Regions from separate parts of the Streptococcus anginosus subsp. whileyi MAS624 genome, predicted to be linked through region 1. Evidence: predicted binding sites of a transcription regulator. Region 1 holds the regulator's gene; the other holds the start of a gene.
What was found. The regulator Rex, encoded in region 1, represses fermentation and respiration genes when NADH is low (regulators of the CRP and FNR family bind a similar motif). The targets are predictions, from matches to a motif close to TTGTGAANTANTTCACAA.

Region 1 (15,958 bases):
ATTTCTTGCATACTTTGGATTTGCCGGTCTGCCATTCATGGTTAACATTTCTGTTTGGGTAAGTAAGATATTGTTTTGAAACTTTTCATCCATGTATGGTTCTATATCTTTTTTCGTTCCCCATCTTGCTGAACCATACTCTTTCCCCTGTCTAAACTTTTTCGCATTTTTACTCTTAGTATAGACAATGAATTTGATTAAAGTAGCTATACCAATTCCTGTGAGTATATCCACCGGATAAATACTCGGAATAAAACTCATGGTATTAAGCTCTAATATCCCTTGAAAGATTTTGTCAATAATATCGCCACCTACATAAGCTCTCACATGATGGGCAAAGATGTTTCCTAAATAGAAAAATGCAAGATAGGGAATGTTCTGCTTTACAAACTTTGCCTTATCTTGCACCTGAAATAAGCCTTTGATGTCTTTTAATATCTTAGCTATCATAGGCTCTGCTCCTTTTGTTTATTCTTGATTTTATCTTTGAAAACAGAGTTTTTAGCCATCTCCTTGAACTTCTCAATATTCTTATGGATGGATTCTTTTCTTTCCGTTTTCTTTTCCGATTCTGACAGGGCGTGCTTAAATGCTTTGTCCATAACCTTCATATCTTTAGCTTGAAAGAATACTGAGTATTTCCCACTTTCTTTATCTTTCATGACTGAAAACTTAACTCCGTATCGGTTCATTTCTTTTTTCAGTTCTTTAAGCTCTGCTTCTTCAACCGGAATTTCTTCGAGCTGACCTTTCTTTACCATATCTTTGAGCTTCACTTCACTACCTTCAGCCTTAACTAATTTTCCTAAGCCTCCATATTGTTTTGATCGTTGATGTAATTTATTGATATGATTTAATATCTCCTGATATGTTGCTTTTAAAACATTTATTTCAATATTTACTACTCTATTTGCAATTTCCTCATTTATCATCAAAGTCCTCCTTCCCTCATATCATAACTAACAAGCGCAGTATAATAGGCATCCATATTACTTGGTGCATTGTATGCTGCGGTTAGAATAAATGCCCTAACATTTCTTATTTTGGCTTCATTTTCTGATAACGCATTTACAAGATACTCCATATGCGATGAATTTAAACTTCTAAACCTCTCTTGAACTATAGATGCCGGTAACTTTGTTTGGTTGATAGTAACTGTATCATCTGCATTTAATATCATTACATCAGCTAAAACTCTAATAATTTCATCGTATGTTCGTGCAATAATCTTATTTCCCAATTCCATATGTTCGTTATATCCTGTACTTTCTCTAAGTTCTTCTAAACAGGATTGATATGATTTTATTTTTTTATTCCCTCCATCCAATCCGCCCATCGTGTACAAATCTTTATCTTCATAGATGGGTAGGTGGGAGGAAGCCCCTGAAGAAATATATGAAGTATTCTTTGATGAATTCTTTGTAGTAATCTCTGGTAACGGTTCATGCAATTTGCCATAATGCGTTGGTAGATTTTCATTGAATGCATCAGTGCTATATGCATCATTGCATTGGTGCATTTTGCCATATTCCATTGGTGCATTTTGCCCTAATGCATTGTGCATGGTATTTTGACTTTCTTTCTCTAAAATGCTTCTTTCATGTTCCAGCTTTTTCTTATTCAATTCAAGATATAATTCTTCTAATTTTTCATCATTTATCGTATACCATTTTGTTTTATCTCTTGGATCTTTATTATAGTTTCCAACCAAAAGATAACCCGCCTTTTCAAGTTTGGCAAAAGTTCTTTTTACTGTATCAACACTCATATAGTCAAAATCATTTTCTTGCCATGCCCTTATAGAATTGTATGTCCAATATTTCTCATCATGATAGTTTTTACCGGACTTCTTATTTATCTCAATCCAATAGTTTATCTGTTGCAATACTAAGGCTTCATTTAACCCTAATGCTCTTGCCAATGCTTTATTTGCAATAATAGGCTGCTCGTCAAATAAATACATACTCACATCATCCCCTCCTTTCTTTTCAATTTTTGGCATGAAAAAAGGCGATAGTATTTTCTCTATCACCTCATTAGTTTCTTTATATTTCTTTCAATCTATCCCTTGCAAATTCAATGTATGCTGTAACCCATAATGCAATTTTAGGCAGTCCATAGGGACTTATCAAAAATGCTATTACCAGTGCTTGAATAAAGGTAGTTGTGTCTTTTTGTATAAGGGCTGAAAGCGAACCCAATACCACTAAGAACGATAATATTCCTAGAATCATTCTACTAACACTAATTATGAATTTTAGAAAAGAAATTAGTATTGATAGAAGTAATATTATTGGAAATAAAATTATCTTTAATATCCACCTCATAAATACCCTCCATTTCTACTAAATCATTTTAAAATGCCTTAATGCATCCATGATAGCTTCCTCTTTTTCCGGTGTGCATTGTGGAATAACCTGTTTCTCTTTTTTTGATTTATTATAATGCTCCCTCAGTACAATTCCACATTTCTTTTTAATCTGTGCAATATAGAGTGTCGAAACCTTTAAATCAAATTTTTCCAATATATATTCCTTGATTTGTGCATAAGTCGCTTTACTTTCAGCACTTGTCAAATCAAGCTCATCAAGCTTAATTTCAACATCTATATGTTTGTCGACATCAAGTTTGGACAATAGTGCTACCGTCTCCCTGTGGCCGACTTCTGGAAAGAAGTCGCTTCAATCGTCGTTCAAGGCAGTTGATTTGGTTGCTACAACTCATTCGTCAGGCGATGAATGACCAAATCTCCCCCAATACGATTGCCATCGTAGACAGTTTTCCCCTACCACTTTGTCAGTCTGTTCGTAACCATAGAGCAAGTATTTTCGAAGGATTGGTAGACATTGGCTACAATGCGTCAAAACACTTATGGTTCTATAGTTTTAAAGTTCACATGCTCGTTACCTTATCTGGTTATATTCTGAACTATATTGTCACGTCAGCTTCTGTTCATGATATCAAAGTGGTGGAGGATTTATTGGAAGGCTGCCAACAATCTGTGATTTTAGCAGATTTAGGGTATCTCAGTCAGGCTCTTAAAGATCGGTTGAAACAGAGAGGGTATCATTTATGGACGCCCTTACGTCAGAATATGGGAAGCGCGAGCCAGCATAACAACTGGAGATTACTAGTTATGAGGAGAACCATTGAAACGCGCTTTTCTGAGTTATGTGCTCTCTTTGATATGGAACACACCTTTGCCAGAGGAGTAGCTGGACTACAACTGAGGATTGAACAAATCCTATTGACTTATAATTTGAGCTATTTTGAACTTAACTAGCACCACGGGTATAGCTTATAAATACCCAAGATACAACATCAGCATTTTTATTGAGATATGACTTTAGTATAACACAAAATAAAAAGAGAACCCAGAACTTGAATTCTGGATTCTGTCTTGGCTTTCTAATAATGACCAACTACTTGGCTGGCAGTAATCAATGTTAATTTATAAACATCATCAGCGTTGCATCCACGTGAAAGGTCGTTTACTGGATGATTCAATCCTTGCAAAATAGGACCGACTGCTGAGAAGCCGCCGAGACGCTCTGCCATTTTATAGCTGATATTTCCAGCTTCAATGCCAGGAAATACAAAGACAGTTGCTTGACCAGCTACATTGCTGCCTGGAGCTTTTAATTCTGCCGTTTTAGGCACAAAAGCTGCATCAAACTGTAACTCTCCGTCAATAGCTAAATCTGGTCGCATTTCTTGCGCAAGTTTCGTTGCTTCGACGACTTTATCAACCTTTTCACCAAATCCAGAACCTTTAGTTGAATAACTCAGCATAGCCACTTTAGGGTCAATGTCAAAGATTTGCGCGGTCAAGGCAGAGTTAATAGCAATTTCTGCTAATGTTTTAGCATCTGGATCAATATTGATTGCACAATCACTGAAAACATAGCGTTCATCACCGCGAACCATGAGAAAGGCACCAGATGTGCGAAAAACCCAAGGAAGTGTTTTGATAATTTGAAGAGCTGGGCGAACCGTGCTTGCTGTAGAATGAATCGCACCAGAAACCATACCTTGTACTTTACCAAGATAAACAAGCATTACACCAAAATAATTGACATCCTCTTTCAATAATTTACGCGCTTCGTCTTCTGTGATTTTTCCTTTACGACGTTCTACAAAAGCTGCAACCATTTCTTCAAAGCATGAACAATTTTGAGGGTCAATGACTTCATAACCTTCTGTCACACCTTCAATTTCAAGATAAATACGAATTTTTTCAGGATTTCCCAATAAAACAGGTGTGATACTTGTTTCCTTTACCAAACGTTTAGTAGCTTGAAGAATACGTGGTTCCTCACCTTCTGGTAAGACAATCTTCACTTCTTTGTCTTGCAATGTTTCACGAATTGTTTCAAAAATTTTCATGTTTTACTCCTTAATTATTGCTTAATTTTTGAATAACTGTTTTAAAATCTTCCGGAAGAGGACTTGATTTATTCACAACTTTCTCATGGAATGGATTGTAAAAACGCAATGAATGACAATGAAGCGCTTGCCGCGTTATTCCGTCAGTCATACTCCCACCATATAAATCATCTCCCAAGAGCGGAAAACCAATATAAGAAAAATGAACCCTAATCTGGTGTGTCCGTCCTGTATGAAGGTGAATATCCACGAGATAAATGTCATCATACTGCGCTAAAACTTTATAACTCGTATGAGCATATTTTCCATTTTTTGCCACACAGCGAGTAATGATACTACTATCTTCACGCGCTATGGGAGCAATAATATCTCCTTCTGGCTTTAACGGTGCCGAACCCTTGACCAAAGCATAATAATGCTTCTCAATGACTCTCTTTTGCAACTGTTTGTCCAATCTTGCATGAGCATAACCATGTTTTGCAAACAACATCAGACCACTCGTATCACGGTCTAAACGAGTCACAATATGAATCTGCTGATTTTCATAATGATTTGCAATGTAATAAGCCTTCACAAAATTTGCCATTGTATTAGAATGATTCACACTAGGAATGCTTGCTATACCAGATGGCTTGTTCAAAATCAAAAAATGTGCATCTTCGTAGACAATTTCTAAATCTTTCTCTACAGCTTGCAAACTGCCAAAACCTTCTTCTGCAGGAATATCGACGGCAACTTTGTCGCCAATATCTAACAAATAAATGGCATTTTGCTTTTTGCCATTTACCTGAATATCCCCGCCAGAAAACTTAATTTTTGCAAGTAAACTTTTGGAAATTTCCTGTTTTTTTAGAAAGGTTTTGACTTTCACATGCTCATCTGCGATAAATTCAAACCTCATTCCTCCACCTCGCCGATAAAGGCATCTTTGACACGATTCCAGAAGCTCGTATGACTCGGTGTAGCAAGAAAGTTAATCTTATGTTGATCGATTTGAAATTCAATTTTAGAAATATTGTTAATCATAAAATTTTGATTGTCAATCGAAATTGCATGTCGATCATTCCAAGTCGGCATAATTTCAATTTTATCTTTCTTAGGAACGATAATTGAGGAGCCCAAAGTCCGAAACACACGATTGTTTAAGCTTGCAACTTCTGCAATCTGAAGAGCTTCAATAGTCGGGTGGAGAACAGCTCCGCCTAGCGATTTATTGTAAGCTGTGCTTCCTGTCGGAGTTGATACTGAAATGCCATCACCACGAAAGCGCTCAAAATGCACTTGATTGATAATGATATCAGCGACCATTGTTCGTCCAGAACGCTTGACTGTCGCCTCGTTTAATGCACGCTTTATACAAATTTCATTATTTCCATGGAAAATTTTAACATTTAAAATCGGATAGGACACCTTTGCGCCCGTATCTAATTTTAAATTATCAATTAGTTTGTCCAACTCAAAATCTCGATAATCTGTATAAAAGCCCAAATGTCCTGTGTGAACACCAACAAAGCGAACTTTGTCTAGCTGATCTTCATATTTGTGAAAGGCTGACAAAAGCATCCCGTCGCCACCGATTGAAATGACAATATCAGGATTATTATCATTCAAAATAAAATGATTTTGCTTTAATTTTTGTTTTAATTGGCGACAAAGTTCTTGACTTTGCCGTCTGCGATTACTGATAATCCCTATTCTTTTACCTGTATTCTTCATCTGTATCGTCACTATTTCCTACGCCATCATTTAATTTACGACTAATTGGATCAAATAAAGCTTGTGCCTCTTGAATATCATCGCGAATTTTTCCCATTTCTTCGTCTAATTGATAGGCAATTTTTGCTGTAATTTCCAAACGTTTCTTAATCTCATCTGGAAATTCTCCTTTATACTTATAATTCAGAGAATGTTCAATCGTTGCCCAAAAATTCATGGACAGAGTACGAATTTGAATTTCTGCTAAAATGATTTTATTGCCATTAATTGTATCAACAGGATATTCAATAATGACATGGTAGCTTCGATAACCACTAGCCTTACGGTTTTTAATATAGTCTCGCTCCTGGATAATCCGCATGTCGTGGCGCTTTCGCAAAACATCCAAAACTTCTTCTACGTCATCCACAAATTGAACCATTACACGCAAACCAGCTATATCTTGCATATCTTGCGCTAGATTTTCCTCTTTAATCCCACGCAAAGCCATTTTTTCTTTGATACTTTCTATCGGTTTTACACGACCTGTTACAAATTCAATCGGAGAATGCTGTTTCTGTTTTCGGTATTGTTTGCGAATCCCGCGCAGTTTGATTTTCAACTCACCAACCGCTTGAATATAAGGATCCAGAAACTCTTCCCATTCTACTTCCATACTATCACCTTGTCATTTTACTTATTTTTTTATAAAATAAACACAATACTTATTATAACATAAATCGCTTTCAAACAAAAGAAAAGGATTGGAAAATGAACCACCTAGAAATTGAATACAAAACACTTCTGACAAAGAATGAGCACCAACAACTGCTCCCCTTGTTTTCTGATGTATCTGCTATCAAACAGACAAACTACTATATTGACACAGCCGACTTTTTAATCCGAGATGCAAAAATGGCACTTCGAATTCGTGCTTTTGACAATCGTGCCGAATTAACTTTGAAAATTCCGCAACAGGTCGGTAATATGGAATACAATCAATCTTTTACTTTAGAAAAGTGTCACACACTCATCAATACATGTGTGCTACCTGAAGGAGAAATACGCACCCTGCTGACTCACGCTGCTATCAATCTCGATGAATTAAAGGTGCTAGGGAGCTTAACAACTATTCGCTATGAAAAAGAAACCACTATTGGCTTAATGGCACTTGATGAAAATCATTATTTTGACAAAACAGACTACGAATTAGAGCTGGAAGTGACAGATGCAAAAACTGGAAAAGAACAATTCGAGTGCTTTTTACAAGCTCATCATATCCATTATAAATATGCAAAACCTAAAGTTGCAAGATTTGCTCAAAACTTATGAATAAAAAGCTGAAATTTTACTTATTTTTTGATAAAATGGAGTGTAGAAATCAAAAGGAGTCTTAATAAGTTATGATGGATATACTGACGGATAAAGCACAGATGAAGTTGTTTGCACTAAATTCCAATCACGATATTGCCGAAAAAATCGCTAAAGCTGCTGATGTGCCTCTTGGAAAACTTTCATCACGTCAATTTTCAGACGGAGAAATCCAAGTAAACATCGAGGAAAGTGTGCGTGGCTTTGATGTATTTATCATTCAATCAACAAGTTTTCCTGTCAATAATCATTTGATGGAACTTCTCATCATGGTGGATGCTTGCAATCGCGCCAGCGCTAATTCTGTCAATGTTGTGATGCCATATTTTGGCTATGCTCGTCAAGACCGAACGGCCGCTCCTCGCGAACCAATTACAGCCAAGCTCGTAGCAAATATGTTGGTAAAAGCAGGAGTTGATCGTGTTCTAACCCTAGATTTGCATGCTGTCCAAGTTCAAGGCTTCTTTGATATCCCTGTTGATAACCTTTACACCGTTCCTCTTTTTGCCAAACATTACTGCGAAAAAGGCTTGTCTGGCGAGGACGTAGTTGTGGTCAGTCCCAAAAACTCTGGTGTTAAACGTGCTAGAAGCTTAGCAGAACATTTAGATGCTCCAATTGCGATTATTGACTATGCACAAGACGATTCTCATCGTAACGAAGGATACATTATCGGAGATGTTGCTGGCAAAAAAGCTATTCTCATTGATGATATTTTAAATACCGGACGTACCTTTGCGGAAGCTTCAAAAATCGTTGAACGTGAAGGTGCAACAGAGATTTATGCAGTTTCTAGTCATGGTTTATTTGTTGAGGGAGCCGCTGAAAAGTTAGATAACTCTCCTATCAAAGAAATCCTGGTTACTGACTCAGTTGCAACGAAAGAAAAAACTCCGAAAAATGTTCAATACATTACTGCAAGTGGGCTAATCGGAGATGCAATCGTTCGTATTCATAAAAGAAAGCCAGTTAGTCCTCTCTTTGCTTACAATAAAAAGAAATAAGGAGAAATCTTGATTTATTTCGATAATGCAGCAACAACTCCCATGTCAAAAGCTGCTATTACTGCTATGACACAGGTTATGGAAAATACCTTTGGCAATCCATCTAGCATTCATAGCCACGGAAGAGCTGCTAGTAAAATTCTTCGCGAAGTCCGACAAGAGCTTGCTGAACTGCTTCATACTAATAGTCAACATATCATCTTTACATCTGGTGGAACAGAAAGTAACAATACAGCCATAAAAGGATATGCCTTAGCCCATCAGGATCAAGGAAAACACATTATTACTACTGCTATTGAGCATCATTCGGTTCTTGAAACGATTGAATATCTGGTGGATAAATTTGGCTTTGAAGCTACTTATATCCAACCTAAAAATGGAGAGATTACGGCTCAACAGATAAAAGAAGCCCTTCGAGAAGATACAATACTTGTCTCAACCATGTACGCCAATAATGAAACAGGCTATATGCTTCCAGTCAAAGAAATTGCTGACATTGTGAAACATCATCCCGCTGCTTATCATGTGGATGCTGTGCAAGTTATAGGCAAATTACCTGTGTATCCTGAAGAACTAGGAATTGACTTCATGAGTGCATCGGCTCATAAATTTCACGGTCCTAAAGGAGTCGGCTTCTTGTACTTCAATCATGTAAAATTTGACAAATTTTTACACGGTGGAGATCAAGAGGATAAAAGACGTGCAGGAACTGAGAATTTAGCGGCTATTGCCGGTATGGTTGCAGCTCTAAAGGAGAGCCTCAATTGCTACCAAGAAAACATGGAACATGTTGAAAGTTTGAAACAGCAACTTCTCTCTGAACTTGACGGAATCCATTACTATATAAATAATGATTCTCATGCACTCCCCTATGTAATAAATCTCGGCTTTCCTAAACAAGCTAATGACTTACTACTTATGCGTTTAGACTTAGCTGGAATCTCTATCTCAACTGGCTCTGCTTGTACAGCAGGTGCCGTTGAGCCCAGTCATGTTCTTGAAGCTTTGTATGGTAGTGATTCAGAGCAATTAAAGGAATCTATCCGCATTAGCTTTTCAGAACAAAATACTTCAGAAGAAGTTCGACAATTTACTACAACATTAAAAGAAATTTTAGGAGGATAAATAGATGGCTTTTCAGACCACTATTCACTTAAAAGATTGCCCATACAGCTACTCTCTTGGAGAAAACGTAAAAAAATTTACTTTGCGTGATAACACATTTGCTGAAACCAAAGTTGGAAATTACGAATTGACACGCTTATTAGAAAATGTTCCCAATAGTGGAGACGGCTTTTTGTTGAAAATCATTATCAACAAAAACCTTTCAGGTGTAAAAATCAACATCACAGACAAATCTGGCCTTCGGTTAGTGAATATTTTTAAATCAGAAGACAATCACATCATTCAAGAAAAGTTTTATTTCTTAATGGATAGCTTGGTAGAACGTGGTATTTTCACTAAACAAGAACAATAAACAAATAGCTTAAAAACTCATTTTTAAATCATTAGTAAAACAATAAAGAGTAGGAAACAAACCAAAAATCTTTGATTTTGTCCTACTCCTTTTCTATTTTTATCAAATAAGTTGATTTTTTCACAAACTTTCTATAAAATAGTCTTTGAAAGGATGTGATTTTGTGAAATCTGAAAAAAATACAACCATTCCACGCGCAACTGCTAAAAGGCTCTCTCTGTATTATCGGATTTTCAAACGATTTAATTCCGAAAAAATTGAAAAAGCCAATTCAAAACAAATCGCAGATGCAATTGGGATTGATTCTGCAACTGTTCGTCGTGATTTTTCTTACTTTGGTGAATTAGGTCGTCGTGGGTATGGTTATGATGTAAAAAAACTCATGAATTTTTTTGCTGATTTACTTCATGATCATTCTATTACCAATGTGATGTTAGTCGGTATCGGTAATATGGGACACGCATTACTCCACTACCGCTTCCATGAACGTAATAAAATGAAGATTGTTATGGCATTTGACACCGATGATCATCCTGAAGTTGGAACGACTACAAATGACGGGATTCCTATTTATGGCATTTCACAAGTAAATGATAAACTAAAAGATATAGATGTAAAGACCGCTATTTTGACGGTTCCAAGTACAAGAGCTCAAGAAGTGGCAACTATCCTTGTAGAAGCTGGCGTAAAAGGTATTCTCAGTTTCTCACCCGTTCACTTAACCGTTCCAAAAGATGTTGTTGTTCAATATGTTGACTTGACAAGTGAGCTGCAAACACTCCTCTACTTTATGAAAAAAGGGTATTAAATAATTAGAAAGAGCAGATATTTATTTATGAAGAAACCCCTTATCGGAATTACTGGAAATGAAAGACCCAACCCTGAAGACGAATTTGCCATCATGAGCTATGCTGCTAAAGGATTTGTAGAGGGCGTAAAAGAAGTTGGTGGAACTCCTATCATATTGCCGATTGGAGATGCAGATATGGCACGGTGCTACATCCAGATGATTGACAAACTTATCCTAACGGGTGGGCAAAATGTATCACCACAATTCTATGGCGAAGAAAAAACAATTGACAGTGATGATTACCATTTGGAGCGTGATTTGTTTGAATTAGCCTTAATCCATGAAGCTATCCAGCAACAAAAACCAATTTTTACCGTTTGCCGCGGTACGCAATTGTTTAATGTTGCAATGGGTGGAACTCTTTATCAAGATATTGAGCACCATTGGCAAGATAGTTCTGCTGAATATACTACTCAAAAACTAGTCACTAAATCCGGTTCTGTTTTGGAAAAGATTTACGGCGAAGTGTCTCATATCAACTCTTTCCATCATCAGAGTATCAAAGATTTAGCAGAAAAGAAGTCATTGCCCGTGATCCGAAAGATAACACCATTGAAGCCATTACAACAACTGATGAAATCGCTTATCTGGGAGTCCAGTGGCATCCAGAATTCTTATTTGAAACACGTCCTAAAGATCGAATGCTGTTTGACTATGTTGTCAATAGACTTTAAATCAAGTCTGTTTCTTCGCGATAACTATAATAATCTTTCTCTGCGACGATGAGATGATCCAGTAAGATGAAGCCCATTAATTCACACGCTTCTTTTACATGTTTGGTCACTTCATCGTCATTTTTGCTTGGCAGTACAGCTCCTGACGGATGATTGTGCACCAAAATAATGGATGTCGCCATGTGTTTTACAGCATAATGCAGGATTTCTCGTGGCTCTGCAATACTGCTTGACACACTACCGATAAAAATCGTCTGCTGATGAATGATTTTGTTTTGAGTATTCAGATATAAAGCCACAAGGTGTTCCTGCTTCTTATGCCCCAATTCTTGTTGCATTTTTTTCGCCAGCTTTTGACTACCTAAAATTTGCTCTTGCGTAATCAATTCTGCCTTACTGACTCGCTGTCCTAATTCAATCATAGCTTGTAATTCAATAGCTTTGACACGACCAATTCCAGAGATTGATTGCAATTCTTGTAGCGTCATATTGCGCAAATCATTCAAACTAGAAATAGTTGATAAAATTCGTTGAGAAACTTGAAAAACAGTTTCTTTTTTATTGCCCGTGCGGATAAGAATGGATAACAATTCTTGATTGCTCAATTGTTCTGCACCTTCTGCAACTAAACGTTCCCTTGGCAACAAAGAATCTTCCTGAAATGAAATACTATACATAAAAAACCTCCTCATATCCTTATTCGGAAAAAGAAGAGGAAAATAAAAAATCTGAGAAATGATTCTCAAATTTTTTTAGTTAGTATTTACATTTCAACAATTTTACCTGTTTCAAAATAAACAACCCATTCACAGATATTTTTGGCGTAATCACCAATACGTTCTAAGTACGAAATAACTTGGAAGTAATCACGACCTGTCACAATCAAATCTGGATTTGACTTAATTTCTTGCGTTGCTAGGTCTCGAATATCATCAAAGTACTGATTGATTTTCTCATCCATAGCAGCTACTTCGTAAGCCTTGTCCACATCGCCATTAAGGTAAAGATCAAGCGCTGCTTCCACAAAGTTTTTAACATCACGCCCCATCTTGCTGATTTCTTCCTCAACAGACTGGATGCGAACTTCTCCTTTCATGCGGATCGTCGCCTGTGCAATGGAAACAGCGTGGTCGCCCATTCTTTCCACATCACTACTTGCTTTCAAAACTGTAATAACTGTGCGTAAGTCTTGTGAAACTGGCTGCTGCAAAGCAATAATTTCCAGAGATTTTTTCTCCAACTTTACTTCATACTCATTCACTTCTGCGTCTTCTTCGATTACTTCTTTTGCTAATTCGCGGTCGTGGGTCACAAATGCGCGAACTGTGCGATTAATCTGTGACAAAACTTCATTTCCCATTGCATAAAATTGGTTATGGAGTTTTGCTAAGTCTTCTTCAAATTGTACTCTAAGCATAAATTTTCCTTTCCTAAGATCTAAAGAATTTTATACGAAAATCCATCTTTTTACATAATTCTTGTCTACAAGTATATGTGCATTTATATATAGGGAGAATCAGCAATCTCCAAAACATTAAAAATAACCACAATATTGTAGTGAACAATTACAATCTCTAACCAAACTTGCCTGTGATATAATCTTCCGTTTCCTTATGAATCGGACTGAGGAACATCTCTTTCGTGGCATTAAACTCAATCAAATCGCCATTTAGGAAGAAAGCTGTCTTATCTGAAATACGACTAGCCTGTTGCATTGAGCGGGTCACGAGTAACATTGTATATTGATCTTTCAGCCCATGAAGTGTTTCTTCAATTTTTCCTGCAGAAATGGGATCAAGTGCTGATGTTGGCTCATCTAAAAGGATGATTTTCGGACTTGTCGCCAAAACACGAGCCACACAGACACGTTGCTGCTGACCTCCTGACAAGCCAATCGCTGAATCATTCAAACGATCTTTCACTTCATCCCAAATAGATGCTCCTTTTAATGATGTTTCAACTACTTCATCTAGTACCTCTTTGTCTTTAACGCCATTGATTCGCAAACCGTAAATAACATTTTCATAAATCGTCATTGGAAATGGATTGGGCTGTTGAAAAACCATTCCAATTTCTTTGCGAAGCTCCACCGTATCTGTCCGTGGACTGTAAATATTGTGCCCGTTATAAATTACAGTGCCTGTCGTTGTCACCTCTGGATTTAAATCACCCATGCGATTAATTGCTTTTAAGAGGGTTGATTTTCCCGACCCAGAAGGACCAATCAAAGCTGTAATCTCATAAGGCAATACATCCAATGATACACTATTAAGAGCTTTCTTTTTGTTATAATAAACCGACAAGTCCTTGATTTGTAAAATAGGTTCTGTCATTCTGATAATCCTTTAATAAATTCTAATTAAGCAGCAATTTTCTTAGCCAAAATGACCAGAAACATAGTCATTCGTAGACTGTAACTTAGCATTTTGGAAAATATTGGCAGTTTCATCATATTCGATTAAATCACCAAGATAGAAGAAACCAGTATAATCGCTCGCACGCGCCGCTTGCTGCATGCTGTGGGTCACGATGATAATCGTATAGTTCTTCTTCAACTCTAACATCGTTTCTTCTAACTGCGCTGTTGCGATTGGATCGAGTGCAGAAGCAGGTTCATCCATTAGAAGTATTTCTGGCTTCACGGAAATGGCTCTGGCAATGCAGAGACGTTGCTGCTGACCGCCTGATAACATCAAAGCAGATTTATGAAGGTCATCCTTTACTTGTTCCCACAGAGCTGCTTGTTTTAGAGATGTTTCTACAATTTCATCTAAGATTTTCTTATCCTTAACACCGGCACGTTCATGCGCAAAGGTGATGTTGCGGTAAACAGATTTAGCAAAAGGATTTGGTCTTTGAAAGACCATTCCGATATGCTTCCGCATTTCATAGACATTGATATCTGGGCGATTAATGTCAATACCTTCATACCAAATCTCACCAGTGACTTTAGCAATGTCAATCGTATCATTCATCCGATTCAAGCTGCGAAGATAGGTTGATTTACCAGAACCTGAAGGCCCGATAAGAGCTGTAATCTTATTTTTCTTGAACTGCATATCAACCCCTTTAATGGATTCGTTTTTACCATAGTAAACATGCAAATTCTTCGTTGATAAAACAACCTCTTCCTCAGGAAAAGTAACAATATGTTTTTCATTCCAGTTATATTCTGTCATTTCTTCTCCTTTTAGGCAGATGTTAATTTCTTATGCAGATAACCTCCGAGCTTACGAGCTCCAAGGTTAAAGATCAAAATAAAGATAAGAAGTACTGCTGCTGACCCAGCTGACACTTCTACTGCATCAGGAATCGTTCCTTCACTATTGACTTTCCAAATATGAACAGCCAAAGTTTCAGCTTGACGGAAAACAGAAATTGGGCTAGTTACACTGAAAATATTCCAATTTGACCAGTCAAGTGCTGGGGCAGACTGACCTGCTGTATAGATAAGCGCAGCAGCTTCCCCAAAAATACGCCCAGAAGCTAATACAATCCCTGTCACAATACTTGGTAACGCTTCTGGAACGACGACATGGACGATCGTTTCCCAGCGGGAGATGCCAAGTGCAAGCCCAGCCTCACGCTGTGTATGATGTACATGCTGTAAGCTGTCCTCCACACTACGTGTCATCTGTGGCAGATTAAATACAGTCAAAGCCAAAGCACCAGAAATGATTGAGAAACCATATTGAAATTGAATAACAAAAATCAAATATCCAAAGAGACCGACAACAACGGACGGCAGGGATGATAAAATTTCAATACAGGTTCTGACAAAATCTGTTACCGGACCTTTTTTTGCATACTCAGATAAGTAAATCCCTGCTCCCATTGACAGAGGAATGGAAATAATCAAGGTGATAACTAACAGAAACAATGAATTATAGAGCTGAATTCCAATTCCGCCGCCCGCTTGGTATGAAGACGATTGTCCCGCCAAGAATTTCCACGAAACATGAGGTAAGCCCCTTACTAAAATGTACAAAATCAAAGAAGCAAGAATAGCAACAATGATTCCTGCAATGGTATAGAGGACGCCTGTTGCCAATTTATCCATCTTTTTAGCGTGCATAGTTCTTCTTACCTCTTTCCTTTGTAATCAATTTAATCACAGTATTGAAGGCTAAACTCATCAAAAGCAGAACCAGAGCAAGCGACCACAAGACATTGTTATTAACGGTTCCCATAACGGTATTGCCAATTCCCATTGTTAAAATAGAGGTCAAGGTTGCAGCAGGTGTTGTCAGAGAAGTTGGGATAACCGCTGAATTTCCGACAACCATTTGAATCGCCAAAGCTTCACCAAAGGCACGAGCCATTCCAAAGACAATAGCCGTAAAAATACCTGAGCGAGCTGCTTTTAGCGTCACACGCCAAATCGTTTGCCAACGAGTCGCTCCCATTGCCATACTAGCTTCTCGATAATGCCGCGGTACAGCACGCAGGCTATCTGTTGTCATAAAGGTCACCGTTGGTAAAATCATGACAAAAAGAACAA
Region 2 (15,958 bases), 890 kb from region 1:
AGCTTCTGTATAAAATTTATCTCCATTCTCAAATTGACCTGAGATAATCTTGCTTTTGAGTTCGTCTTTAATGTATTGGTATTTAGGGATTGCCATGTTATTCACCTCTCTTTCGCGTCCCTCTCATAAAAAATTTTACCATAATTTTTCTTAAAATGGTTAAATTTATTAAATTTTTCAAAAACTATTGACATTTCATACAAAATATATTATATTAACCTATGTAACCGATTACAAAAAATGTTGTGTGAAAGAAGGAAATGGTTTGGCAAGATTTGAGATTAAAGAAGAATTTTATCTGAATCAACAGCCTTTTAAAATATTGTCTGGTGCCATTCATTATTTTCGGATTCAGCCAGATGATTGGTATCATTCGCTTTATAATTTGAAAGCTCTAGGCTTTAATACGGTAGAAACCTACATTCCATGGAACGTCCATGAACCTCAGAAAGGGCAGTTTTGCTTTGAGGGGATCTTGGATTTGGAGAAATTTCTTCAAATTGCTCAAGATTTAGGCTTGTATGCCTTGCTTCGTCCGTCACCTTATATTTGTGCAGAATGGGAATTTGGTGGTTTGCCGGCTTGGCTTTTGAAGGAGGAGATGAGAATTCGTTCTTCTGACCCTGCTTATTTTGCCGCAGTTGCTAGCTATTATGATGAATTGCTTCCGCGCTTAGTCCCGCATCTTTTGGAAAATGGCGGCAACATTCTCATGATGCAGGTCGAAAATGAATATGGCTCGTATGGCGAAGATAAGGAATATTTGAGAGCTGTTCGAGATATGATGCTAGAGCGAGGTGTGACTTGTCCGCTCTTTACATCGGACGGGCCTTGGCGAGGCACCTTACGGGCAGGAACGCTTATTGAGGATGATGTATTTGTAACGGGGAACTTTGGCTCCAAAGCAAAAGAAAATTTCGCGCAGATGCAGGAATTCTTTGATGAGCATGGCAAGAAGTGGCCACTCATGTGTATGGAGTTTTGGGACGGCTGGTTCAATCGTTGGAAGGAGCCAATTGTCACGCGAGATCCAGAAGAGTTGGCTGAAGCAGTTCACGAAGTCTTACAACAAGGCAGTATCAATCTTTATATGTTTCACGGAGGAACCAATTTTGGTTTCATGAATGGCTGTTCAGCGCGAGGAAGCATTGACCTGCCACAAGTGACGTCTTATGATTATGAAGCTCTCCTTGATGAACAAGGAAACCCAACGCCTAAATACTTTGCTATTCAGCGAATGTTAAAAAAATATTATCCAGAATATCCACAAATGGAACCTTTGGTAAAAGAATCGTTTGAGTTAAAGGATATTCCGCTTAGTGAGAAAGTTAGTTTATTTGAAACCTTAGAATATGTAGCGCAGCCAATCGAAAGTATGTACCCTATGAACATGGAGGAGCTGGGACAAAATGTTGGCTATTTACTCTATCGTACAGAAGCGGAATGGGATGCGGACGAGGAACGGATTCGTGTCATCAATGGGCGTGATCGGATGCAACTTTTTGTAGATGGAAACCGTATCACAACTCAGTACCAGACAGAAATTGGTGAAGACATCTTTGTTTCGCAGCAGAAACAGTCAACACATCTATTGGATATTTTGATGGAGAACATGGGGCGTGTTAACTATGGGCATAAACTTTTGGCAGAAAGCCAGCATAAAGGTATTCGCACAGGAGTTTGCAAAGATCTTCATTTTATGCTCCATTGGAAACAGTATCCATTAGAGTTGAAAAATCCAGAAAAAATTGATTTTACGAAAGAATGGCATGAAAATCAGCCAGCTTTCTATGCTTTTGATGTTGAATTGAAAGCGCTTAAAGATACTTATCTGGATTTGACCCACTTTGGCAAAGGAATCGTCTTTGTCAATGGTGTCAATATCGGGCGCTTCTGGGACGTTGGGCCGACCTTATCGCTTTATATTCCACATAGTTTGTTAAAACTCGGACAGAATCGAATTGTTATTTTTGAAACCGAAGGGAAATACAGCGAATTTATTCATTTAGTTCACAAACCTACATTTAAAACGATAAAGGGGGTAAATTTATGACAATCGTATGTAACCGAATCGATGGACGTTTGATTCATGGACAAGTAGCCAATCTTTGGACTACAAAATTAAACATCTCACGTATCATGGTAGTAGATGATGAAGTAGCAGAAAATGCTATTGAAAAAAGCGGCTTGAAATTGGCGACACCAGCTGGTGTAAAATTGAGTGTGTTACCAGTTGCAAAAGCGGCAGAAAATATCCTAGCAGGCAAATACGATAGCCAGCGTCTGCTCATTGTTGCGAAAAAGCCAGATCGTTTTTTGAGATTAGTAGAAGCAGGCGTACCAATCGAAACGCTCAATGTGGGCAATATGTCGCAGACATCTGAAACGCGTTCGGTCACACGATCGATCAATGTGGTGGATGAAGATGTAGCCGTATTTAACAAATTACATTACAAAGGTGTGGTTCTAACAGCCCAAATGGTTCCAAACGACCCAGCCGAAGACTTTATGAAATTATTGAAATAAATTTAGGAGGTCATTGTTATGATACAATGGTGGCAAATTCTCTTACTAACGCTGTATTCAGCGTATCAAATTTTGGATGAGTTGACGATTAACTCATCAGCAGGATCTCCTGTTTTTGCAGGATTTATTACGGGTCTGGTCATGGGTGATCTGAAGACAGGCCTATTTATCGGTGGTAGTTTACAACTGGTTGTACTCGGTGTGGGAACATTCGGCGGTGCTTCTCGGATTGATGCAACCTCTGGTGCAGTTCTTGCAACAGCTTTCTCAGTAGCTACAGGTATCAAAGCGGAATTGGCGATTTCAGCTATCGCAGTTCCGGTAGCAGCCTTGCTGGTTTATACTGATGTTCTTGGACGCTTCTCTACAACTTACTTTGCACATCGTATTGATGCAGCGGTTGAAAAATTTGACTACAAAGGTGTTGAACGCAATTACTTACTCGGTGCTATTCCATGGGGGCTTTCACGAGCACTTCCAGTATTTTTAGCTTTGTGGCTTGGTGGGGATGCTGTAAAAGCATTCTCCGATTGGCTTGCCAATAATGCACAATGGATTGCAGATGGTTTGATTCTTGCAGGTAAAATGCTTCCTGGTGTCGGTTTTGCAATTTTGCTTCGTTACCTTCCAGTAAAGAAAAACCTTCATTATCTTGGTTTAGGCTTTGCCATTACAGCTATGTTGAAAGTTGTTTTTGATTATATTTCAACATTGGCAGCTGCTTCAGGAGCTGTCAAACAAATCGCCACAGCTCTTGGTGGTGCAAAATTTGAAGGCCTACCAATGATTGGAATTGCGATTATTGGCTTTGCCTTGGCAACAATCAATTATAAAAATGCAACTAATAAACAAGTGGTGACTGTTGCTGCAGAACAATCAGAAAGTGGGGAAATTGACGATGACGAACTCTAATTACAAATTAACAAAAGAAGATTTTAAACAAATCAACCGTCGTAGTCTCTTTACTTTCCAATGGGGTTGGAACTACGAGCGTATGCAAGCGTCAGGCTATCTTTATATGATTTTGCCGCAATTGCGCAAGATATATGGAGACGGTACGCCAGAATTAAAAGAAATGATGCGGACACATACGCAATTCTTCAACACATCTAACTTCTTTCATACTTTAGTAACAGGGATTGACCTAGCACTTGAAGAAAATGAAGGAGTTGCGGCTAAAGATACCGTTACAGGGATTAAAACTGGTTTAATGGGGCCATTTGCAGCGATTGGCGATGCGATTTTTGGTTCTACTATTCCTGCTATTATGGGTGGTCTGGCTGCTGGACTTGCTGTTGAAGGCAATCCTCTTGGAATTTTCCTTTGGATAGCTGTGACAATCGCAATCAATGTCTTCCGTTGGAAACAATTAGAGTTTGCCCACAAAGAAGGGGTGAAATTAGTTACAACCATGCAGGACAAATTGTCTGCCATCACAGATGCTGCAACAGTTCTTGGTGTTTTCATGGTGGCTGCCTTGATTGCTACGATGATTAACTTTAAATTTACCTATACACAAAGTTTTGGTGGTGTCACCTTCAATCTTCAAGAAACATTGGATAAAATCTTCCCGCGTTTGGTTCCGGCATTGTTTACTGGATTTGTTTATTGGCTGCTTGGTAAAAAAGGTATGAATTCAACAAAAGCAATCTTTATCGTGATTATTATTGCAATTGGTGTTTCTGCATTTTCACACTTTACTCATACACCAATCTTAGGTGTTTAAAAGGAGCTTCTCTATAAATGACAAAACAACTTATACTAGTTAGCCATGGTCACTTTTGTGAAGAATTGAAAAAAAGCACCGAAATGATTATGGGGCCACTGGACTTCATTCATACAGTTCCTCTGCTTCCGGAAGAAGGAATAGACGACTTTACGGCTAAATTTTTAGCGACTGTAAAAGAGCTAGATGATTACATTGTCTTTGCTGATTTGCTTGGAGGAACACCTTGTAATGTCGTTAGTCGCCTTATTTTGGAAGGACTTCAAATTGAACTCTATGCAGGAATGAATATGCCCATGGTGATAGAATTTATCAATTCTGCCTTGACTGGTGTGGAAGCGAAATATATTGAAAAAGCAAACAGATACATTGTGAAGGTCAATGATATGTTGGCAGCAATGAATGATGAGGAAGATGAATAAAAATATATCCAGTTAATAGTGGCTGAGAAAGCGCATACTTGGTATAATAAGGAGGAGGGGATAAGAAAATGGATTTCTTAGAAATCCTTATTTCCCGCCCCCTTCTTTTGGTTAATAGAAAACATCACATCTGCAAAGCAGAAAGGAGAAATATGCTCAATTATACAAAGGAAAAATTAGTTGAATTAGGTGCGGAAATCACCACGAGAGAAATTTATCAACAGCCACAGGTTTGGCAGACGGCTTTTGAAAATTATAAAGCACAAGCTGATGAGATTGTAGCGTTTCTAAATGGTATTGATGAAAAGCATGACTATATCAAGGTTATTTTGACAGGGGCTGGAACATCAGCCTATGTCGGAGATACGCTTTTACCTTATTTTAGAAAGCTGTATGATGAACGCAAGTGGAATTTCAACGCCATTGCAACAACGGATATTGTAGCCAATCCTTTGGCGTATTTACACAAAGAAATACCGACTGTTTTGGTTTCTTTTGCCCGTAGCGGAAATTCGCCAGAGAGTGTGGCAACAGTTGATTTGGCAAAGGACTTGGTTGAGGAACTGTACCAAATTACAATTACATGTGCAGCAGAAGGGAAGTTAGCGCAGCAAGCACATGGTGATGAACGCAATTTACTTTTGCTCCAACCTTCGCCGTCAAATGATGCTGGCTTTGCCATGACATCGAGCTTTACGTCTATGATGTTGACAGCCTTGCTCGTCTTTTATAAAGCAGATTTGGTTGCAAAAGCCGAAAAAGTTTCTGCATTGATGACATTGAGTCAAGAAGTGCTGGACTCAGCAGAAGCGATTCAAGAGATTGTTTCCTTAGATTACAACCGTGTCATTTACTTAGGAGCAGGTCCCTTCTTTGGCTTGGCGCATGAAGCTCAGCTGAAAATTTTGGAATTGACCGCAGGACAAGTGGCGACGATGTATGAAAGCCCAGTCGGATTCCGTCACGGTCCAAAATCGTTAGTGAATGAAGAAACGGTCGTTGTGGTGTTTGGCTCGACAGATTCCTACACCAAATTATACGACCTTGACTTAGTACGAGAAGTAGCCGGAGATGAGATTGCCCGCAAGGTGATTCTATTGACAGATCAAAAAGAAGATTTGGAAAATGTTGAACAAGTCATTTTTTCTAGTCAACAGCTAGCAGATGATATTTATCGCGTATTCCCTTATATTGTTTATGGTCAATTATTTGCTTTGTTGACAGCCCTCAAGGTGAACAATCGTCCAGATACACCGTCTCCGACAGGCACCGTCAACCGTGTTGTGCAGGGTGTTATTATTCACTCATTTGACAAAGAATAGGAAGGAATCCATGGAAAAATTAAGAATTAGTCACGAAAAATTAGCACACTTAAAAAAACTTTCAGATGAAAATGGCATTATTGGAGCTTTGGCGATTGACCAGAGAGGTTCGTTGAAAAAAATGCTGGCAAGTGGCGCACATGCTGTATCAGGAAATGAAGCGCTCATTGAATTTAAACAATTGATTTCCAGTCAGTTGACTCCGTATGCAACTTCTATCCTTTTGGATCCAGAATTCGGTGTACCTGCTACCAAATTACGTGCGCCAGAATGCGGTCTTATTGTTGCTTATGAAAAAACAGGCTATGATGCGACGACAGAAGGTCGCTTGCCAGACTTGCTACCAAATTGGTCAGCCAAACGCATGAAAGAGTTGGGCGCTGACGCGGTCAAGGTTTTGATTTACTATGATGTAGATGATAAGCCTGAAATCAACGACATCAAGCAAGCCTGGGTAGAGCGCGTAGGAAGTGAATGTGTGGCAGAAAACATTCCTTATTTCCTTGAAATATTGACGTATGATGCAAAGCGTGATAATGTAGTAGATGCAGATTATGCGAAAGTGAAACCGCACAAGGTCAATGAAGCCATGAAACTCTTTTCAAATCCGCGCTACAATGTTGATGTTTTGAAAGTGGAAGTACCGGTCAATATGAATTTTGTCGAAGGGTTTACGAAAGGCGGAGTTGAAGCTGTCTACAACCTCGCGGAAGCCAAGACATTTTTCAAAGAGCAGTCTGATGCAACTCACCTGCCCTTTATTTTCCTGAGTGCTGGAGTTAGCGCAGAGCTTTTCCAGGGAACGCTCAAAGTGGCGCATGAAGCAGGTTCTCAATTTAACGGTGTCCTTTGCGGACGTGCTACTTGGAAAGACGCAGTTACGGTCTTTGCAGATCAAGGAACAGATGCAGCTAAAGCTTGGCTAGATGAAGCGGGGCGTCAAAATATTGAAGACTTGAATCGTGTTTTACGTGAAACAGCTGTTTCGTGGACGGAAAAGCTAAAAATTTAAAATAGGCAAACCTAAATTTGTAATAAAAACAAGGAAAGTTGTATGAAATCTTATCAAGAAGCTATTTTTGGAACATTTCAAGGAAAAGATATTGTTGCTTACACATTTGAAAATGACTTGGGCTATCGTTTGAAAGTCATGACTTACGGTGCAACTGTCTTAGAGTATGTCACTCCGGACAAAAATCATGAATTTGCAAATATCGTGGTGGGGTTTAATCATTTTGATGCCTATGTAGGCAACAGCCCTAAATATGGTGCAAGCGTCGGACCAGTTGCAGGACGGATTGCAAAAGCACAGTTTGAGCTGAATGGCGAAACCTATCAGTTAGAAGTCAACAACGCAGAAAATTGCAATCATAGCGGTTCTACTGGCTGGGACAGTGCTATTTTTCAAGTTGAGGAAGTCACAAATGAAGGCGTCACTTTCTATACCGAACGTGCAGATGGAACGGGTGGTTTTCCGGGAAATCTGAAAGTCTGGGTTTCTTATACTTTAACGGAACTAGGTGAGTTAGAGATTTCTTACCAAGTTCAGACGGACAAAGATACCTTGGTCAATCCAACCAATCACAGTTACTTCAACTTATCAGGTGATTTCAGCCAACCAATTGATAACTGTATCTTGCAGTTGAATACCTTAGGTGTATTTCCAATCGCACCGGACGGCGTGCCTGCTAAAATGCCAGATTCAGAGCGGGGGTTTGTCAAAGATCTAACAAAAGGTGTGGCTTTTAAAGATATTTTTGCCAATCAAGATGAGCAGATTCAGATTGTGTCCGGCTTGGATCATCCGTTTGCATTGAAAAAAGGAGAGGAAGAAGCAGGTTCCTTGTACGATCCTAAATCCGGTCGCCTTTTGACATTTAAAACAAGTGCGCCATGCCTAGTGACTTACTCAGCAAACTTTGTAGATGATACAGTCATTTTAAATGGACAATCCATGATTCAACACAATGGCTTGGCTCTTGAAACCCAAGCCCTACCAGATGCCGTTCACAGCGACCTGAAAGCTGATGTTATCTTGAAAGCAGGTGAGGTTTTTACCAGCACAACCATTTATCATGCAACAAGCAAATGAAAATGAATATTAAAAACGGCAGTACTGACCTGCACTCCAAAAGTTAGACAGAAAAAATCTAACTTTTGGGGTGTTTTATTATGAAATTGAGCTATGAGGATAAAGTTCAGATCTATGAACTTAGAAAACAAGGATATAGCTTAGAGAAGCTTTCAAATAAATTTGGGATAAACAATTCTAATCTTAGGTACATGATTAAATTGATTGATCGTTACGGAATGGAGTTCGTCAAAAAAGGAAAAAATCGTTACTATTCTCCAGAATTAAAACAAGAAATGATTAATAAAGTCTTACATGAAGGCTGGACTAAAGATAGAGTTTCTCTTGAATACGGTCTTCCAAGTCGTACGATACTTCTTAACTGGCTAGCACAATACAAGAAAAACGGGTATACTATTGTTGAGAAAACAAGAGGGAGACCAGCTAAAATGGGACGTAAACGGAAGAAAACTTGGGAAGAGATGACAGAATTAGAACGACTCCAGGAGGAGAACGAACGCTTACGGACTGAGGTGGCCTACCTAAAAAAGTTAAAAGAGTTAGAGGAAAGGGACGAAGCCCTAGAGCGAGAAAGGCAGAGACAGTTAGAGAAATGGTTTCAGGAGGATTTCGACTAGATTTACTTCTTGAAACAGCATGTTTAGCTTGCTCAACTTACTATTATCAGTTGAAGCAACTGGATGGGGTTGATAAAGATAAAGAGCTTAAAACAGAAATTCAGGTCATTTATAATGACCATAAAGGAAATTATGGCTATCGGAGAGTTACTCTTGAACTAAGAAATCGCGGATTTACAGTGAATCATAAGAAAGTTCAACGTCTGATGAAAGTCCTTGGTCTAACAGCTCGAATTCGTCGCAAACGAAAGTATTCTTCCTACCAAGGAGAGATTGGCAAGAAGGCAGAGAATCTCATTCAACGTCAGTTTGAAGCATCAAGGCCGATGGAAAAATGCTATACAGATGTGACCGAGTTTGCCATTCCAAATAGCACTCAGAAACTCTATTTATCGCCTGTTTTAGATGGCTTTAACAGCGAAATTATTGCTTTTAATCTTTCTTGTTCTCCTAATTTAGAACAAGTGAAGAGTATGTTGGAACAGGCGTTTACAGAGAAATACTATGAAAATACCATTTTACACAGCGACCAGGGCTGGCAATACCAACACGATTCTTATCATCGGTTCCTAGAGAGTAAGGGAATTCAAGCATCCATGTCACGCAAGGGCAACAGCCCAGACAACGGTATGATGGAGTCCTTCTTTGGGATTCTGAAATCCGAAATATTTTATGGTTATGAGAAGTCGTTTCAGTCGCTTAACCAATTGAAACAAGCTATTGTAGACTATATTGATTACTACAACAATAAACGAATTAAGGTAAAACTAAAAGGACTTAGTCCTGTGCAATACAGAACTAAATCCTTCGGATAAATTAATGGTCTAACTTTTTGGGGTCAGTACATTTCTGTCGTTTTTGATTTAAGACATTTAGTATCATCAAACATTATCATAATCTCATTCCCTTCGATTTCTATTTGTAAAATCTAAGGTCAAACCAACTTACTAATCTGATTTTTTGTTATAATAGTATTTATGAGTAGAATTTTGGATAATGAATTGATGGGAGACGAGGAGCTCGTTGAGCGCACATTGCGTCCCCAGTATTTACGAGAATACATCGGGCAAGACAAGGTCAAAAATCAGCTGAAAATTTTCATTGAGGCAGCTAAAATGCGAGATGAAGCGCTAGATCACACGTTGCTTTTTGGACCTCCAGGGTTGGGAAAGACCACTATGGCTTTTGTCATTGCCAATGAACTGGGAGTCAATCTCAAGCAAACTTCGGGTCCAGTTATTGAGAAAGCGGGCGATTTGGTGGCAATCTTGAACGATTTGGAGCCGGGAGATGTTCTCTTTATTGATGAGATTCACCGCTTGCCTATGTCTGTTGAAGAGGTGCTCTATAGCGCTATGGAAGATTTTTACATTGATATTATGATTGGCTCTGGCGAGACCAGTCGTAGTGTTCACTTGGATTTGCCACCGTTTACCTTGATTGGCGCTACGACCAGAGCTGGTATGTTGTCCAATCCTTTACGGGCTCGTTTTGGCATTACTGGTCACATGGAATATTATGCAGAAGCAGATTTGACCGAGATTGTGGAGCGAACGGCAGAAATCTTTGAAATGGACATTACTCATGAAGCAGCTGAAGAATTAGCACTGCGTAGCCGGGGCACGCCTCGGATTGCCAATCGACTTCTCAAGCGTGTACGAGATTTTGCTCAGATTATGGGTGACGGACTAATTGATGACCAAATTACTGATCAAGCGCTGACGATGCTGGATGTGGATCAAGAAGGCTTAGATTATGTGGATCAGAAGATTCTCAAGACCATGATTGAGGTTTATGGCGGCGGGCCAGTTGGTCTGGGGACTCTGTCTGTCAATATCGCAGAAGAGCAGGAAACGGTAGAAGACATGTATGAGCCTTATTTAATCCAGAAAGGATTTGTTATGCGAACTCGAACAGGGCGCGTGGCAACTCGTAAAGCTTACGAGCATTTGGGTTATGAATATTTGGAGAAATAACATGCTGTCCGAAAAAGAGATTTTACATGCGTTTTCATCAGACCGAGATATGATGACTATCTTACAGATTATCTATGACTTGCAATTGAAAGACAGCTGGCTTTGTGCTGGTTCGGTGCGAAATTTCATCTGGAATATCCTGTCGGACAAGCCCGGCTTTGATACAGAGACGGATGTGGATGTGATTTTCTTTGACCCAGATGTTTCTTATGAGGAAACACTCAACATTGAAAATCGGCTCAAGCGAGAATTTCCACATTACCATTGGGAAGTCAAGAATCAAGTCTATATGCATATCCACAGTCCAAATACCCAATCTTATACTAGCTCGCAAGATGCCATGAGTAAATATCCAGAGCGCTGTACAGCTGTAGGCTTACGTTTGTTGGATAATGGACAGCTGGAATTCTTTGCTCCCTATGGTTTAGACGATATTCTCCATTTTCGTGTTCAGCCCACTCCGCATTTCCTAGAAGATGCAGACAGGAGACAGATCTATAATATGAGAATACAGAAAAAAGATTGGCAGAAGAAGTGGAACAATCTTCAAATTGAATTTCTTTAAAATTTTTTGGAAAAAAGTAAAATCTTTAAGAAAAATTTAAGTCAGAATCGGTATACTATAATTACAAGTTGAGAAGAACTTAACTTGAACTCCTAAAAACTTTTCTTTTTCATAATAATCTCCCTATAAGAGTCGCCCAATCGGCGGCTTTTTGTGCTTTTAAAAGAATTCAAAAATTCTCAGGGGTTTAAATTCCTATTTTTTTAGATTTTGTTATAATAGTAAAGAGGTCTATGCTATGAAAAAAATTGTGTTTGTTTGCTTGGGAAATATCTGTCGCAGTCCAATGGCAGAATTTGTGATGAAAGATTTGACAGATGGTGTTTATGTTGAAAGTCGTGCGACTTCGGATTGGGAACATGGGAATCCAATCCATTCGGGAACGCAGGCGATTTTTAAGAAATATGCCATTCCTTACGACCAAAGCAAAACTTCTCAACAAATTTCACAGCAGGATTTTGTAGACTTTGATTATATTATAGGAATGGACGAATCCAATTTTCAAGATTTGAGGAAAATCGCACCGGGAAAATATCTGGAGAAAGTATTTCAATTTGAAGAGAGAAGTGTGCCAGATCCTTGGTACACAGGTGATTTTGACGAGACTTACCGGCTTGTTTTGGCAGGTTGTCAGAAATGGATTAAGCGCATAAAGAGCGAAGATTAGTGGAGAGAATGGACACATTAAAAGAATTTTACGAAAAGTACAAAATTTATCTCACAAGGCATAACTTGGAATTGCTAGCAGTAACGGTTATTGTCCTATCAGCGATGGTGGCTTTTACATCAGGTATTCCCAGTCAAGGGGCATTGACCTTGGATAAAGGAGCAATCAAATATAATGGCAGTCTCGTCCGTGGGAAAATGAATGGTCAAGGAACATTGACTTTTAAGAATGGTGATGTCTATAAAGGTCATTTTAGAAATGGCACTTTTGATGGACAAGGAACATTTACTGCTAAGACTGGCTGGAAATATGAGGGTAATTTTGTTAACGGTCAGCCTGAAGGACAAGGTAAATTAACAACAGAAAATAATGTTGTTTACAAGGGAAAGTTTAAACAGGGGATTTATCAAAATGCGCATTAAATGGTTTTCATTAGTGAGGATAACAGGATTACTCCTAGTTTTACTCTATCATTTCTTTCAGAAGGCTTTTCCTGGTGGATTTATTGGTGTGGATATATTCTTTACGTTCTCAGGCTTTTTGATTACATCACTCCTGATTGATGAATTTGCTAGAAGTAAGGCAATTGATCTCAGAGGCTTTCTGAAACGTCGCTTTTATCGGATTGTGCCACCGCTTGTGTTGATGGTTTTGATTGTCATGCCTTTTACAGTGTTGATTCGGAAAGATTTTGTAGCTGGTATTGGCACACAGATTGCTGCGGCTCTAGGGTTTGTGACAAACTTTTTTGAAATTTTATCTGGCGGAAATTATGAAAGTCAGTTTATCCCGCATCTTTTTGTACATACATGGAGTTTGGCCTTGGAAATGCACTACTATCTATTGTGGGGTGTGGCTACTTGGTTTTTAGCGAAAAAAAGTAAAACCGTTGGGCAATTTCGTGGAATGATTTTTCTTTTATCATCTGCTTTATTCTTGATTAGTTTTCTTTCTATGTTTGTCAGAAGCTTCTTCTCTTCAAACTTTTCTGTGATTTACTTTTCAAGTTTCACGCATATCTTCCCGTTTTTTGCAGGAAGTATCCTAGCGACACTTTCGGGTGTGAGTGATTTGGGAGCACCTTTTCGTAAAATGGAGCAGGCGCTTGATTTAAAAAAGACCTTTTATCTACTTGGTGGTAGTTTTGCAGCTTTGCTGTTACTAACGTTCCTCTTGAGATTTGATAATTTATTGACTTATCTATTTGGTTTCCTTTTGGCAACGGTATTTTCAGTCGTGATGATTTTAGCAACGCGTGTGCTCCACGATAAAACGCCGCATGTTGATGAGCCGCCCGTTATCACATTTATTGCGGATACGAGCTATGGCGTGTATTTGTTCCATTGGCCGTTTTACATCATCTTTTCCCAATTGATGGGCAATGGATGGGCAGTTCTATTAACAACCGTGCTTTCCTTTGCCTTGGCGGCTTTCTCTTTCTATCTGTTAGAGCCAACATTAGCAGGTAGGGAGCCAAAAATATTTGGCTTGAAGATGGACATCAAGCAAATCACAACGCCTGTATTTTATAGTTTGATTCCATTAACACTGGTTGCTTTTGTCATGATCATGACTGCTCCGAAAATTGGTGCCTTTGAAGAAAATTTGCTCGTCAATGGGTTAAATCAAGCTGACAGTAAAATGCAGATCACTCGTACCCAAGCTGATAATGTGAGTGCCAGTCAATACAACGTAGCAAAGGGTACGACAGTTATCGGAGATTCGGTAGCTTTGCGAGCAAGTGAATGGCTCAAGCAGGCTATGCCGGGAATTCAAGTGGATGCAGCAGTCAGTCGAAACTTAGAATCGGGCTTGCAAGTCTATCAAACTGATATTTCAAACAAAGTACTTCTGGAGACAGTGGTCTTAGCCTTAGGAACTAATACGGTTGATAACTACGAAAGTTTGCTCAATCAATTTATTGAGAAACTACCGAAAGGACATCGTTTGGTTTTAGTGACGCCGTATGATGGTCGGACAGCACATAATGCTTCTAGCCTGGCAGTTAAGACACGTCAGTATGAATTGGAATTGGCGAAAAAATACGATTATGTATTTGTGGCGGATTGGTATCAAACTGCTATCCAACACCCAGAAATTTGGTACGGAACTGATTATGTACACTTTGGCTCAGAGACAACAACAATCACCAAGGGCGGTGAGCTCTATGCTCAAACAATCAAACAAACGATTGATGAGGCAACGAAAAAAGGAAGTGTAAAGAAGTAGCTTTATATTTTGAATAACAGTCGAAACTCTGTGAATGGATTTAGTGTTCATAGAGTTTTTTCATATTAAATATTATTTGGTGATTTTACAGCAAAAAATGAAGGCCTAAATCAAGAAAGCGCTTTCTTATTGATTGCTGTATTTCAACAAATTTCAGAGAAAGTATGTGAAATAAATATTTTATATTTATTTCACAATATAGATTGTAAAAACGTGATTAGAGCGGCGTTTTTAAAAGGTTTTCACAAAATAAAATAAAAAGATTGTGAATTTTAAGTGAAAGTGTTTACAATATCAGGAAAATAGGGTATAATAATCTTGTGAAAAAATTAACAAGGGTTTTAAAATCCTAAGAACCATTGGAGGAAGATATGGCTGATAAAAAAACTGTAGCAAAAGAAGACAAAGTCTTAGCTGCTCAAAAACACGTGGATGAACTTGTTCAAAAGGGTCTTGTTGCGCTTGAGGAAATGCGTAAATTAGATCAAGAACAAGTTGATTATATCGTTGCGAAAGCTTCTGTTGCTGCGCTTGATGCACATGGTCAACTGGCTTTACATGCTCTAGAAGAAACTGGGCGTGGTGTTTTTGAAGACAAAGCAACCAAAAATCTCTTTGCTTGTGAACATGTGGTAAACAATATGCGCCATACCAAAACTGTTGGAATCATTGATGAAGACGACGTGACTGGTTTGACACTTATTGCAGAACCGGTCGGCGTTGTCTGTGGAATCACACCGACAACAAACCCAACTTCAACAGCAATTTTCAAATCATTAATTTCTTTGAAAACGCGTAATCCTATTATCTTTGCTTTCCACCCATCAGCTCAAGAATCTTCTGCTCATGCGGCACAAATCGTACGTGATGCAGCGATTGCAGCAGGTGCACCTGAAAATTGTGTTCAATGGATTACACAGCCATCTATGGAAGCAACAACAGCTTTGATGAACCACGAAGGGATTGCAACAATCCTTGCGACTGGTGGGAACGCCATGGTAAAAGCTGCCTATTCATGCGGCAAACCTGCTCTTGGAGTTGGTGCTGGTAACGTTCCAGCTTACGTTGAAAAATCAGCAAATATCCGCCAAGCAGCACATGATATCGTGATGTCCAAATCATTTGATAACGGAATGGTCTGTGCTTCTGAGCAAGCTGTTATCATTGATAAAGAAGTCTACAATGAGTTTCTTGAAGAATTTAAATCTTATCACACTTACTTTGTCAATAAGAAAGAAAAAGCTCTTTTGGAAGATTTCTGCTTTGGTGTGAAAGCCAACAGCAAAAATTGCGCAGGTGCTAAATTAAATCCAGATATTGTTGGTAAATCAGCTGTTTGGATTGCGGAGCAAGCAGGTTTCTCTGTACCAGAAGATACAAATATTTTGGCTGCAGAATGTAAGGAAGTTGGCGAAAAAGAACCGTTGACACGTGAAAAATTGTCACCAGTCATCGCTGTTTTGAAATCAGAATCTCGTGAAGACGGCATTAACAAGGCTCGTCAAATGGTTGAATTCCATGGACTTGGTCACTCAGCGGCTATTCATACAGCAGATGAAGAATTGACAAAAGAATTTGGTAAAGCTGTAAAAGCGATTCGTGTGATTTGCAATTCACCTTCTACTTTCGGTGGTATCGGGGACGTTTACAATGCATTTTTACCTTCATTAACATTAGGATGTGGCTCTTATGGACGCAACTCTGTTGGTGATAATGTCAGTGCTGTAAATCTCTTGAATATCAAAAAAGTAGGAAGACGTAATAATAATATGCAATGGTTTAAAGTTCCTTCAAAAACATACTTCGAACGCAATTC

Region 2: the regulator Rex is predicted to act here: its motif matches at 14,461-14,478, upstream of adhE (bifunctional acetaldehyde-CoA/alcohol dehydrogenase).

Annotation. Positions count from the first base shown of each region.
Region 1 covers NZ_AP013072.1:1,280,746-1,296,703, forward strand. Annotated here, with positions in the region: gene ANG_RS06515 (VirD4-like conjugal transfer protein, CD1115 family) at 1-450, opposite strand, end outside; gene ANG_RS06520 (PcfB family protein) at 447-932, opposite strand; gene ANG_RS06525 (DUF6017 domain-containing protein) at 932-1,969, opposite strand; gene ANG_RS06530 (CD1845 family protein) at 2,046-2,327, opposite strand; partial or broken gene ANG_RS06535 (23S rRNA (uracil(1939)-C(5))-methyltransferase RlmD) at 2,346-2,678, opposite strand; partial or broken gene ANG_RS06540 (IS982 family transposase) at 2,651-3,283, shown strand; gene pta (phosphate acetyltransferase) at 3,409-4,386, opposite strand; gene ANG_RS06550 (RluA family pseudouridine synthase) at 4,397-5,287, opposite strand; gene ANG_RS06555 (NAD kinase) at 5,284-6,102, opposite strand; gene ANG_RS06560 (GTP pyrophosphokinase) at 6,086-6,757, opposite strand; gene ANG_RS06565 (CYTH domain-containing protein) at 6,853-7,413, shown strand; gene ANG_RS06570 (ribose-phosphate diphosphokinase) at 7,497-8,456, shown strand; gene ANG_RS06575 (cysteine desulfurase family protein) at 8,466-9,581, shown strand; gene ANG_RS06580 (DUF1831 domain-containing protein) at 9,586-9,933, shown strand; gene ANG_RS06585 (redox-sensing transcriptional repressor Rex) at 10,097-10,741, shown strand; partial or broken gene ANG_RS06590 (gamma-glutamyl-gamma-aminobutyrate hydrolase family protein) at 10,769-11,457, shown strand; gene radC (RadC family protein) at 11,454-12,134, opposite strand; gene phoU (phosphate signaling complex protein PhoU) at 12,221-12,874, opposite strand; gene pstB (phosphate ABC transporter ATP-binding protein PstB) at 13,032-13,790, opposite strand; gene pstB (phosphate ABC transporter ATP-binding protein PstB) at 13,833-14,636, opposite strand; gene pstA (phosphate ABC transporter permease PstA) at 14,648-15,532, opposite strand; gene pstC (phosphate ABC transporter permease subunit PstC) at 15,522-15,958, opposite strand, start outside.
Region 2 covers NZ_AP013072.1:50,836-66,793, reverse strand. Annotated here, with positions in the region: gene ANG_RS00320 (GntR family transcriptional regulator) at 1-96, opposite strand, end outside; gene ANG_RS00315 (glycoside hydrolase family 35 protein) at 266-2,053, shown strand; gene ANG_RS00310 (PTS system mannose/fructose/N-acetylgalactosamine-transporter subunit IIB) at 2,050-2,526, shown strand; gene ANG_RS00305 (PTS mannose/fructose/sorbose/N-acetylgalactosamine transporter subunit IIC) at 2,545-3,438, shown strand; gene ANG_RS00300 (PTS system mannose/fructose/sorbose family transporter subunit IID) at 3,425-4,252, shown strand; gene ANG_RS00295 (PTS sugar transporter subunit IIA) at 4,270-4,674, shown strand; gene ANG_RS00290 (SIS domain-containing protein) at 4,827-5,996, shown strand; gene lacD (tagatose-bisphosphate aldolase) at 6,007-7,008, shown strand; gene ANG_RS00280 (aldose epimerase family protein) at 7,051-8,088, shown strand; one part of gene ANG_RS10755 (IS3 family transposase) at 8,169-8,610, shown strand; one part of gene ANG_RS10755 (IS3 family transposase) at 8,610-9,520, shown strand; gene ruvB (Holliday junction branch migration DNA helicase RuvB) at 9,683-10,681, shown strand; gene ANG_RS00260 (nucleotidyltransferase family protein) at 10,683-11,246, shown strand; gene ANG_RS00255 (low molecular weight protein-tyrosine-phosphatase) at 11,485-11,913, shown strand; gene ANG_RS00250 (MORN repeat-containing protein) at 11,922-12,335, shown strand; gene ANG_RS00245 (acyltransferase family protein) at 12,325-14,142, shown strand; gene adhE (bifunctional acetaldehyde-CoA/alcohol dehydrogenase) at 14,514-15,958, shown strand, end outside.